2 linked regions of the Allorhodopirellula heiligendammensis genome follow. The protein of the gene in region 2 interacts with the protein of the main gene of each other region in a pairwise test. Links are inferred from orthologs where the notes say so. Each region holds a gene or a part of one and is shown on either strand. Other genes may lie near its edges.

Region 1 (6,003 bases), on a different replicon or contig from region 2:
TGGAAAACGTCGCTGCGGAGGGACACCGATCGCGATAGCTGTGCTGCTTTTTCTTGCTGGATCTCAGCAATCTCTTGCCAAGCCTGTGTCAGCGGATTGAGGTCAGGGTTTGCCCCCGCGGCGGCAATCAAACGATCCTGTACACGCCGACGATCTGCGATCGTTTGCGGGTCTTGTAGGCCCGCGAGCATCCCCGTGTAGGCCTTTCGCGCATTCTGGATGCCAAACAACTCATCACGACCGCGCCGCGCCGCCTCCTCGCTCTCGAGCCGGTACTGCTGCAACAGAATTTCTTTCCGCCGTAGATAGTCCAGCACAAACGGCAAACGATGATCACGCAAATATTCCAAAGCTTCGACGGTGAAGATTCGCTGTGTCCGACCAGGATGTCCACTTACAAACACGAGATCATTTTCAGCGACAGGCTTCGAACTCCACTCCAAGAAGTGATCGATCACGGCCGGCTTGTCGTTCTCGTAGACTCGCATTAATGTCGCGTCCAAGTTGTATCGCGGATATTCAAAATTATCCGCGTCGCCACCAAAGAATGCCGCCGCGGTTTCGGGTGCCCAGACCAAACGCACGTCGGTGTACTTCTTGTAGCGATAGAGGTGATATTGGGCACCCCCAAAGAGCGTCACCACATCACTGCGAAGCCCCGTCTTGTCGAAGGATTCACTTTCGATCGCGTTGAACGCTGCTTGACGTTGCTTCGCCGCTGCCTCCGCATCGGTCTTGTTCGTCACCGCCTCGTCGATGCGCTGCGTGACATCGACAATTTCAATCAGCACGTTCAACTCCAGGTCGGGCGCTTTGATCTCCTCGTCGAACGAATTGGCGAGAAACCCATCCCGAATCAAGTTGCGTTCTTTCGTGCTGACTTTCTGCAGCGTGTCGCTGGCCACGTGGTGATTCGTCAGCACCAAGCCATTGGACGACACGAACGATCCCGAGCCCCCGGAGTTGAATCGGACCGAGGCTAGACGCAGGTCGTCGGCCCATTTTTGTGATGGATCAAAGTCGTAACGTTCCTTCAGCAACTCGCGAGGCAAGTCATTGAACAAATACATGCCCTCGTCGGCGTGGAGTCGGGCGGTGGACGACGAGAGCAGGGAGGCGGTGATCACGGTAATCGCCAATGACAGGGAAGCGAACAGGCGGCAAAACATGCAAACGACTCTCTTTTTGGGAATGAAAATTCATCGGCAGAGGGGCGTCTCAAAATACCGGGTCCACCTGAATATTGAACAGCCCCACTCTCAGGAGCCGTTGGGACGCTAGCCCCCGTTTTCTCGGATCTCGAAATTTCTACCTCACCGCCTCTGAACAGACCTCGCTCGAGCCGCTAGGTTGAACGATCCGACCCTGACGCGATTCGCGTCCGCGAGCGTACCCCCGAATAATTTTCTGCCATGAACGCCATTATTCCTGCTGCTGCATCCGATTTGGCCGCCGACGGGACGATCAAGCCGCCCCGTCCATTTGTCCACCTGCACTGCCACAGCCACTACAGCCTGCTCGACGGGGCCGGCGACATCGGCAAACTGGTCTCCCGCGCGGTCGATCATGGCATGAACTCGCTAGCACTGACCGATCACGGGAACCTACACGGAGCCCTCGAGTTCTACCGCAAGGCCAAGGACGCTGGCATCAATCCGATCATCGGCTATGAAGCCTACATCGCCCCGGGCAGCCGGTTCGACAAGGGCGGCGCCAGCAGCAGCAAGGCGGCGAGTTATCACCTGACCCTACTCGCCCAAAACCGCACCGGATTTAAGAATCTCATCAAACTGGCCTCGGCCGCGTCGCTGGAAGGTTTCTACTTCAAACCACGGATCGACAAAGAGATTCTCGAAAAGCACAGTGAGGGCATCATCTGCTTGTCAGGCTGCGTCAGCAGCGAGTTCAGCCGCGCGATTCTCAAAGGCGTCGCCACGGAAGAGCACGAGCGGGAAGCTAAAAAGATCGCAGGCTGGTTCCACAACGTTTTCGATGATCGTTACTTCATCGAGATCATGAACAACGAAGTCGATATCCAGCGCCAACAACTCGAAGGCGCCGTCACGATCGCCAATCAAATGGGGCTTCCACTTGTTGCGACCAGCGATTGTCACTACGTCGATCCCGATGACGCCGAAGCACAAGACATCATGCTGTGCATCAACACCGGTCGGTTCCGTACCGACCAAACGCGCATGAAAATGGAGAACGATCAGTTCTTCCTGCGCAGCCCCGAGCAGATGTACGAGAAATTCCCTGGGCTCGATGATGCGGTCGCCCGCAGTCAGCAGATCGCCGACACGGTCGACATCGAGATCGAGTTCAACAAGTACTTCTTCCCCGGCTTCGAATGCCCCGACGAAAAGACACCGCTGCAGTACCTCCGTGACTTGTGCGAACAGGGTTTGATGGAGCGATATGAAGGCGACGACGAGCGGATCATCGATGGCAAGCTATCCGACGAGGTAATGGCGCGGCTGGACCGCGAACTCGACGTGATCGAAAAACTCGGTTACCCGACCTACTTCTTGATCGTGTGGGACTTCGTCAATCACGCTCGCAGCGTTGGTATCTCGGCGACGGCTCGGGGCAGCGGCGTGGGCGCGATCGTGTGCTACGCCCTGTACATGTCGCACGTTTGTCCGCTGCGGTATGACTTGCTATTCGAACGGTTTCTCGACGAGAGCCGCACCGAGCCGCCGGATATCGATATCGACTTTGAAAAAGAACGTCGTATCGAGGTCATCGACTACGTCAAACAACGATACGGGCACGAGATGGTGTGCCAGATCGGGACGTTCGGAACGCTGGCCGCCAAGGCGGCGATCAAGGACACCGGTCGCGCCCTTGGGATCCCACTCTCACGCGTCAATCAGATCACCGAGATGGTGCCTGATGAGCTGAAGATCACGATTAAGAAAGCGCTTGACAAGAGTGCGGACTTGAAGATGGCCTATGACGGCGACCCGGAGATCCGCGAGCTGCTCAATCTGGCGATGAAAATCGAAGGTTTGGCGCGAAATGTCGGCACGCACGCTGCCGCCGTCGTGATCGCCGACAAACCGCTGACCGAATACGTGCCACTCGGTCGTGTTCCCGGAAAACAGGACGTGATCACGCAGTGGGCGATGGCCGACGTAGAAGCGTCCGGCCTGCTCAAAATGGACTTTCTGGGTCTAAGAAACCTGACCATCCTAAGCCGAACGGTCAAGCTCGTCGAGCAGACCACGGGGCAGAAGATCGATCCTTTAAAGTTCCCGCTCGACGACAAACCCAGCTACGCGTTGCTGCAACGGGGTGAGACCAAGGGCGTCTTCCAGCTTGAGTCGGGCGGCATCCGCGATCTTTTGCAGCGGATGAAGCCGGACACATTCAACGACATCATCGCGACCGCGGCACTCTATCGTCCGGGGCCGCTCGAAGGCGGGATGGTTGACGATTACGTCAACATCAAACACGGTCGACAACAACCTGAATACAAGCACCCCGTGCTCAAGGAGATCCTGGAAGAGACCAACTCGATCATGGTCTACCAAGAACAGGTGATGCGGATTCTCAATCGCCTCGGTGACGTGCCGCTGGCCAAAGCCTACACGTGCATTAAAGCGATTTCGAAAAAGAAACAGGCATTGATCGATGCCAACCACGACGTCTTCATCGCCGGCAGTGTCAAGAACGGCTTGGCTGAGAAGGACGCCGAAGACATTTGGAATCTCATCGTCAAATTCGCGGGCTACGGCTTTAATAAGAGTCACAGTACCGCATATGCGCTCGTCGCCTATCAAACCGCGTACCTGAAAGCTCACTATCCCACCGAGTTCATGGCCGCGTTGTTGTCGAGTGATATCTCAGGGCGGAATTTCAAACGCAAGGATGCACTCGTCGAGCACATGGAGGACTGCGATCGGATGGAGATCGAAGTCATCCCGCCGGACGTGAATACCTCCGCTGCTGACTTCAGCGTGACCGAAAACAAAATCCCCTTCGCGCTCTCGGCGATCAAAGCCTGTGGTGGATCGACAGCGGTTTCGATCGAAGCCGAACGGGCTAAGAACGGACCGTTTCGCGATATCTTTGATTTCTGTGAGCGAGTCGATCCCCACGACTGTAACCGCAGCGCAATCGAAACACTGATCAAAGCCGGTGCGATGGACAGCTTTGGCGCCAAACGCAGCCAGCTCGCAGCTGTGGTCGAACGGGCGCTGCAAGCGGGTGCGGCCGTGCAAGCGGACAAGAAACACGGACAAGCGAGTTTGTTTGGTGCGTTTGATGAGGAAGAAGAATCAACCGACAGCGGAGGGTCGGCCGGTGTGCCGATGCCCGACATCGAAGAATGGCCGGACCGGGAAAAACTGCTCGCTGAAAAAGAGGTGCTGGGCTTCTATTTGCACAGTCACCCGCTAGCGGAGTTTGAACCCAAACTCGCGACATTCCGCACGCATACCACCGAATCGCTCGCCCAGTGCAGTGATCGCGACGAGGTGATCCTGGGCGGCATGCTCAGCTCGATCAAGCTCGCTCATACCAAGAACCCCAAACCGGGCCAACCCAGCAAGTACGCCAACTTCGATCTCGAAGACATGCAGGGAAATGTCCGCTGTATCCTCTGGCCACGAGGCTTTGCCGTCTGCGGCGAGCGCGTCCAGCCCGATGCGGTCGTGCTGCTTAAAGGGAAAGTCGACCGGCGTGGTGGCGGTGACGAAGTCAACTTGATTGTCGACGAGATCACACCGCTGGAGGAACTCGACAACAAGTTCACCCACGGCATGCGAATCCGGCTCGACGAAGCGGATCACGACGAGACAACCGTCTCGAAAGTCCGCGAGATCGTGCGCGGCTATCCAGGTTCGAAAGAGCTGCATCTTTCGATGGCCTTGCAAGAAGGCGAGACAGTGCATTTCCGCGCCGACAAATTCAAGGTCGACATCTCACCCCAGCTCCGCGAACGACTCGACGACCTCCTCGGCAACGGACACTACAAACTTCTGATGAGCAAACCGCAGCGATAGGGAGAATGTGAGCGGTCTTGGACCCCGTTCGGGGTCCATTGTCTTTTTCGATTTTGGTTACCGGAGGTGCGCTGCGTTGCAGCAACCTCCGGCTATTATCTAAGACCGCTCCGCGGTGGGAGCGACTTGAGTGTCCGCTCCGCTCGATACGGTCGGGATCGTGTCGTCTATCCCGGAGGGATTTCTGAGACAATAGCCGGTGGTAAGCGCAGCGCCACCACCGGATAACTTCGTCCGGATCCCGAAGGGATCAAAGATGGTTACCGGAGGTGCGCTGCGTTGCAGCAACCTCCGGCTACTATCTAAAACCGCTCCGCGGTGGGAGCGACTTGAGTGTCCACTCCGCTCGATACGGTCGGGATCGTGTCGTCTATCCCGGAGGGATATCTGAGACAATAGCCGGTGGTAAGCGCAGCGCCACCACCGGATAATAAACAGAGAACTTCGTCCGGATCCCGGAGGGATCAAAGATCATCCCACTCCTGAGTTAGAGCGATGTCCACATTCCACAGCATCAATCTCCATATTACGTTTGCGACCAAGCATCGCACGCCTTGGATCAAACGCGAGTGGATCGGACGACTGCACGAATACCTTGGCGGCATCGTACGACAACTTGATGCGAAGCCGTTGAAAATCGGTGGAGTGGAGGACCATGTCCACCTGCTGATCGGTATGAAACCAATTCATCCACTGTCTGACTTCATGCGTGAGCTGAAAAGATCCTCCAGCAAATGGGTTCACGAGACAATCCTCCATGCGCCCTTTCAATGGCAAGAAGGATATGCTGCATTTTCAGTCAGCCCACCGAGTTGCTCGGTCGTAGCACGCTATATTGCCAACCAACGCGAACACCATCGGAAACGATCGTTTCGCGAAGAGTTAATCTCGATGCTCGACGAGGCTGGTGTTCAGTACGACCCCCAATATTTGGAGTGAGCGGTCTTGGACCCCATCCGGGGTCCACTGCCGTTTTCGATTTTGGTTACCGGAG
Region 2 (4,813 bases):
GATCCTCTTTGGTATGGCCGGGGGGCAACATGTCAGCGACCGGCGTGCGCAGGTAGCCGCCGTCGGACGCGTTAAGCGTACTGATGATTCGCTCCGCGATTTGCTCGACCTCGTCGTCAATATCCATCTCGGCGAGTTGATGGAGCAGGAAGTCGTTGAGTGATTCCGGGCGGGATTGGGCGTTCGCCATCATGTCGTGCCGCCGATCGGCTTCCTCGGACATGCGGTTGCTGCTGCGGCGAAACGAGTCGTCGAAATTGCTCGATGAGTCGGCGTCCATGTTGAGCAGTCGCTCAAAGTCATCCTTATTATCGTGATCGTTGTCGACGACCAGCTCTTTTTCATTTTCGCTGCGTGAATCCTTGCTCGACGAGTCTTCGTCGGCATCATCCGGCGACATCGGGTCGCCTGAAACCTGCTCGAGCAGCGGATTTTCGTTCATTTCCTGCTCGATACGCTCCTGCAACGCGAGCGTCGGCATCTGCAGAATTTCCATCGACTGGATCATCCGAGGTGCAAGTTTCTGCACCTGGCTCTGTCGGGCGTGTAGCCCCACTGACATCCGCATGGGAATCCCATTCTCTCAAAGAAAAGTAACCTGATAACACGTCCGCCTTATTCTAGAGCGAATACGGTGCCAACGGTAAGAACGGTTTTCGTTTTTTCTGATAATTTGAGCTGCAAAAAGCACTCAGAGTTTCTGTCGTCCCGTGAGAGCGTCGGCAATGATCTCGCGATTGGCATACTCAAGGACGCTGCCAGCGGTGATTCCACGTGCTAAACGTGTGATTTCGACGGGGAACTCACTGAGTTGATTGGAAAGATATAGCGAGGTGCCGTCACCCTCGACGGTCGGATTGGTGGCCATGATAATTTCGGAAAAATTTCCCGTCCGGACCCGCTCCACTAACGCGTCGATCGTCAATTGGTCCGGTGTCACGCCATCGAGCGGGGCGATGCGGCCGAGCAGCACATGATAGAGACCTTTGTAGGCCCCCGAAGCTTCGAGACTGAGTAAGTCGCGTGGCTGTTCGACCACGCAGAGTCTTGTCGCGTCGCGGTTGGGATCCGCACAAATCTGGCAATATTCTTGCTCGGATAAATTGAAACAAGCGGCGCAGTAGCGAACATCCGTGCGCACGCGCCGAATGGCATCCGCGAGAGCCAACGCTTCGTCTTCGCGCACGCGCAGCAAATGAAACGCCAGTCGTTCGGCACTTTTGCGGCCGATGCCCGGTAATTGGCTAAGCCGATCGACGAGCTGTGAGACCGCCCCGGCATGACTGCTCATCCATTGCCGCCCGTGATGCTCGCCAGGATTCCGTCCATGCCAGGTATATTGACGTCGAGATCGCTAGCCAGTTGGCTAACGGCGTTGGCGTATAGCTGTTTGGCGTCCGCTCCGGCGGAATTCGTCGCTTCTTGAATTGCTGCGCCGAGCCGCTCAGGTGGCAAGGCGCTATCCGTGCCCGCACCGAAAACCTCCGGGCTGACGTCGACGTTTTGAACCTCGCCGACGCCATTCATGGTCACGGTGACATGCCCGCAGGAGGAACTCGCGGTGACACGTTCTGATTTCATGCGATCGTTGAGCTGACGCATGTGATCAGGGATGTCTTGCAGCTTGCCGATCATCGAGGCAATGTTGCCGAGGTTACCAAGTCCTTTGAACATAAAAATCGTCTTTCAATGAGTAAGGTGTTTAAGATCGGGGGGTATCAATGCGAACAATTTCCGCGCCGAGAAGATCGATGCAAGCTCGCACCATTGGGTTGGCTTCAATCTCCCGCATCCGTTGCATGCGATTTTGCGTCTTGGGCTTCGCCACCGCCTGCTGCATCGGTGGTGCTTTCGTCCCGGTTACCAACGTGACCGTGAGCTGACGGCCAGTCACGCGGGCAATCGTGCGAACAATCTCCTCTTTGTTCTGGGGCGAGCCACAACGACTCATCGCTAGTCCGGACGTTTCTGGGAAAGTCAGCTCGACGGTTCCGGGTTGCGGCACGCCGAACTTTTCCGCGGCTTTGACCAGCGTCGCGGTCATGGGATCCATCTCGTCGAGTATCTGTTTCCAAGACGAGTGTAGTTCGGCATCGCTAAGGGGCGCAGAAGTTATCGAGTCAACCGCAGGTGGATGGTCTGCTGGCGGTGGTGTACTCGCAGGGGGCGGCGCCGTCCCAAGCGTCTGGGTTGCCGCCGGTGTCTGCGCTGCGGCCGGTGTCTGGGTTGCCGCTGGCGTTGCCGCCGGCGCTGGCGTTGCCGCTGGGGGGGCGGTCCCAGGCGGGATCGCAGTGGGTGGCGTCGAAGCGGGGGTGAGGTGGCCCGTCGCGATTGCAGCCCCGACCGAGGAGGGCTGCGTTTTATTTATCGCGTTTTTTTTTTCGCTATGATCCGACGCCAGTCCTTGGGCTGCGGCCGTCAGGTCGACGATCGCTTGCAGGTCCGGCAAATGACAGATCTGGATTAATGTTGATTCCAAGAGCACGCGGGCGTGAACGCTGTGGCGGATCCGCACCAGGGTTTCGTCAACCAACCCCACGATGGCAAGTACCGTTTGGAGTCCCCATTGCTGGCCCAGTTCTACCAGCGAATCGTGCATCGAGCCGGCCGCGTACCGCAACATCGAGGCGTCGCAGCCTACGCTCGCGGTCATCAAATCTCGGAAGTAACCGAGCATCTGTTCTGTTAATCGCCCGGCATCGACCCCCGCGGCAACGGCCTCGTCGACCTGGATGAGCGCAGACGCCGCATCGCGAGCTTGCATGGCTTGAGCAAGCCGATGCAATCGCTGGTCGTCCGCCGTACCGAGCATCGCGTGAACTTGATCGGCGGTCAGATGCCCATCGCTAAAGCTCAGGACCTGCTCGAGCAACGATTGGCTGTCACGCATCGAGCCAGCCGCCCGTCGGGCGAGCAATTCCAACGCTTCGTCTTCGGCGGTGCTATTTTCGGCCTCTACGATTTCACGCAGTCTACCCACAATTTTGCTAGATTCCACCGGTGCAAAATCGAACCTTTGGCAGCGGCTCAGCACGGTGATCGGAATCTTTTCGGGATCCGTGGTGCAGAAGATAAACTTCACATGTTCGGGGGGCTCTTCGAGCGTTTTCAGCAGCGCGTTGAAAGCTGCGCCGGTCAACATGTGAACTTCGTCGATGATGTAAATCTTGTAGCGTGAGCGGCTCGGCCGCACACCGACGTTGGCCCGCAACGATCGGATTTCGTCAATCCCTCGGTTGCTGGCCCCGTCGATCTCGATCACATCGACGTCTTCACCGGAGTCAATCGCTTGGGCGACGTCACTCTCGCTGTCGGGGTGCGAGGTGGGCCCGCCGGGATGATTCAGGGCTTTCGCGAAAATGCGCGCCGTGCTGGTCTTCCCGACACCACGAGCTCCCGTGAACAGATACGCGTGTCCCACACGCGAGGTCTCGATCGCACCCTGCAAGGCTTTTGCAACGTGGTCTTGGCCGACCAGCTGGTCGAAGTCCCGGGGCCGATAGCGGCGTGCGACCACGACGTAGGAGTCGTTTCCAGAATCCTGTTCGTTCGCAGAAGTGCCCATGTTTTCGGCGTCAATTAAACCTAAGGATCAGTCCGAAAAGGGGTCATGCTGGGATCGGAATTCATCCGCGCGGTGGAGGCGACCCTCACACAAAGCGGCACTGCTTATGGCTGCTCCAGTTAAGGCCTGACCAGGTTCACAGCTTGCAGTCGCAAGGGTCGCCACCATCACGCGGACAACATTCGTCCCGGCGGCGGACACCCAGTCTAGAACACCGAGCCGATTCGCGAAAGATGCGTGCGGCGACTAACCGCAGATTCCGCAATTGTGATGAAATAGAGTACAAAACGCACTCATCAGTTTCATCCAGTTCCTGTGCTGCCATTTTCCGGAGACTTTTTAGTGGATTCCCACCAGCCACTCGCGACCGATTCGAATGACGACGCGGTGAAAAAACGCAAACCGCTCCACCAACGCGGCGATCCGTCATGGAAAACCTACTCGGATCAGTGGAAAGAAAACCACGGCACCTTGTTGATGGTGTTTGCGGCATCGATCACAGTCGTTGGGGTTGCGATTCTCCTGTTCCAGCAAAATCGCTTTCGCAAACCCGCCTTCCCGACCTCGCAGATGTTTCCCAAGCCGCCCGATGAGACCAGCTTGGAAGCGTTTGCCCCCATCGATGACAGCGAATCCGATCGCATCCAGGGCCCCACATTTCGGTTGCGGATTGCAGGGGCGACGCTCGAGCCTGACGCCGACGAGCGAGGTGCGATCCGGATCGCAATCTACCCAACGAGCGATCGTTTTAATCAGCCTGAATCCGCGATTTGGAAGCGTTCGGTCGCGATTGACCCAGCCTCCGAGACGGTCTGTTTGATCCCGATTGATGGATTGCCGCCGACTTTCGCGATCGCGGTATTTCTAGACGCTAACGAGAACGGGCAACTCGATCGCAATGTGTTGGGAGTTCCATCAGAGCGTTACGGTTTCAGTAATGACGCCCGAGGGAAGGTTGGGCCACCCGGTTTTGAAGAGGCTGTTGTCGCTCGGCCAGCGCCCGATGAAGAGCTCGAAATCAAAATCTGGTAGCGAAAAGATCGAGGTGAGAGAGGCGGGGAGTCACGCTCATGCGAGCGTTACGACCCGCCTCTGGCAACAATAGAGATGATGCAACCTCCAATTTGATCGCGTGATTGCCGTTCGCGCCGTTCGCGCCGTTTTTCGCGCAATGCGAATCACACACCAAGCGGCTGTTGCCGCCTCACAGCCTGGCGGCGTCGTTGGCTCGGCCCCTACTTCAGTCGG

What was found.
Region 1: the proteins of dnaX (region 2) and dnaE interact in binary tests that used the Escherichia coli proteins (3 or more experiments, as listed by UniProt). The link is inferred for Allorhodopirellula heiligendammensis from one-to-one orthologs.

What each region holds. Positions count from the first base shown.
Region 1 is NZ_SJPU01000005.1:122,036-128,038, reverse strand. What follows is about bases 1,021-5,209. They hold dnaE (DNA polymerase III subunit alpha), read left to right. Parts: upstream 1,021-1,412; coding sequence 1,413-5,009; downstream 5,010-5,209. Other genes in these bases: Poly21_RS24990 (S46 family peptidase), read right to left, coding at 1,021-1,169. In the rest of the region: more of Poly21_RS24990, read right to left, coding at 1-1,020; tnpA (IS200/IS605 family transposase), read left to right, coding at 5,505-5,948. UniProt on the Escherichia coli protein: DNA polymerase III is a complex, multichain enzyme responsible for most of the replicative synthesis in bacteria. This DNA polymerase also exhibits 3' to 5' exonuclease activity. The alpha chain is the DNA polymerase catalytic subunit.
Region 2 is NZ_SJPU01000001.1:733,122-737,934, forward strand. The notes cover bases 1,135-4,133. They hold dnaX (DNA polymerase III subunit gamma/tau), read right to left. Parts: upstream 3,566-4,133; coding sequence 1,703-3,565; downstream 1,135-1,702. Other genes in these bases: recR (recombination mediator RecR), read right to left, coding at 1,135-1,291; Poly21_RS02840 (YbaB/EbfC family nucleoid-associated protein), read right to left, coding at 1,288-1,674; Poly21_RS02855 (DUF2141 domain-containing protein), read left to right, coding at 3,908-4,133. Outside these bases: rpoN (RNA polymerase factor sigma-54), read right to left, coding at 1-568; more of recR, read right to left, coding at 692-1,134; more of Poly21_RS02855, read left to right, coding at 4,134-4,597. UniProt on the Escherichia coli protein: Part of the beta sliding clamp loading complex, which hydrolyzes ATP to load the beta clamp onto primed DNA to form the DNA replication pre-initiation complex.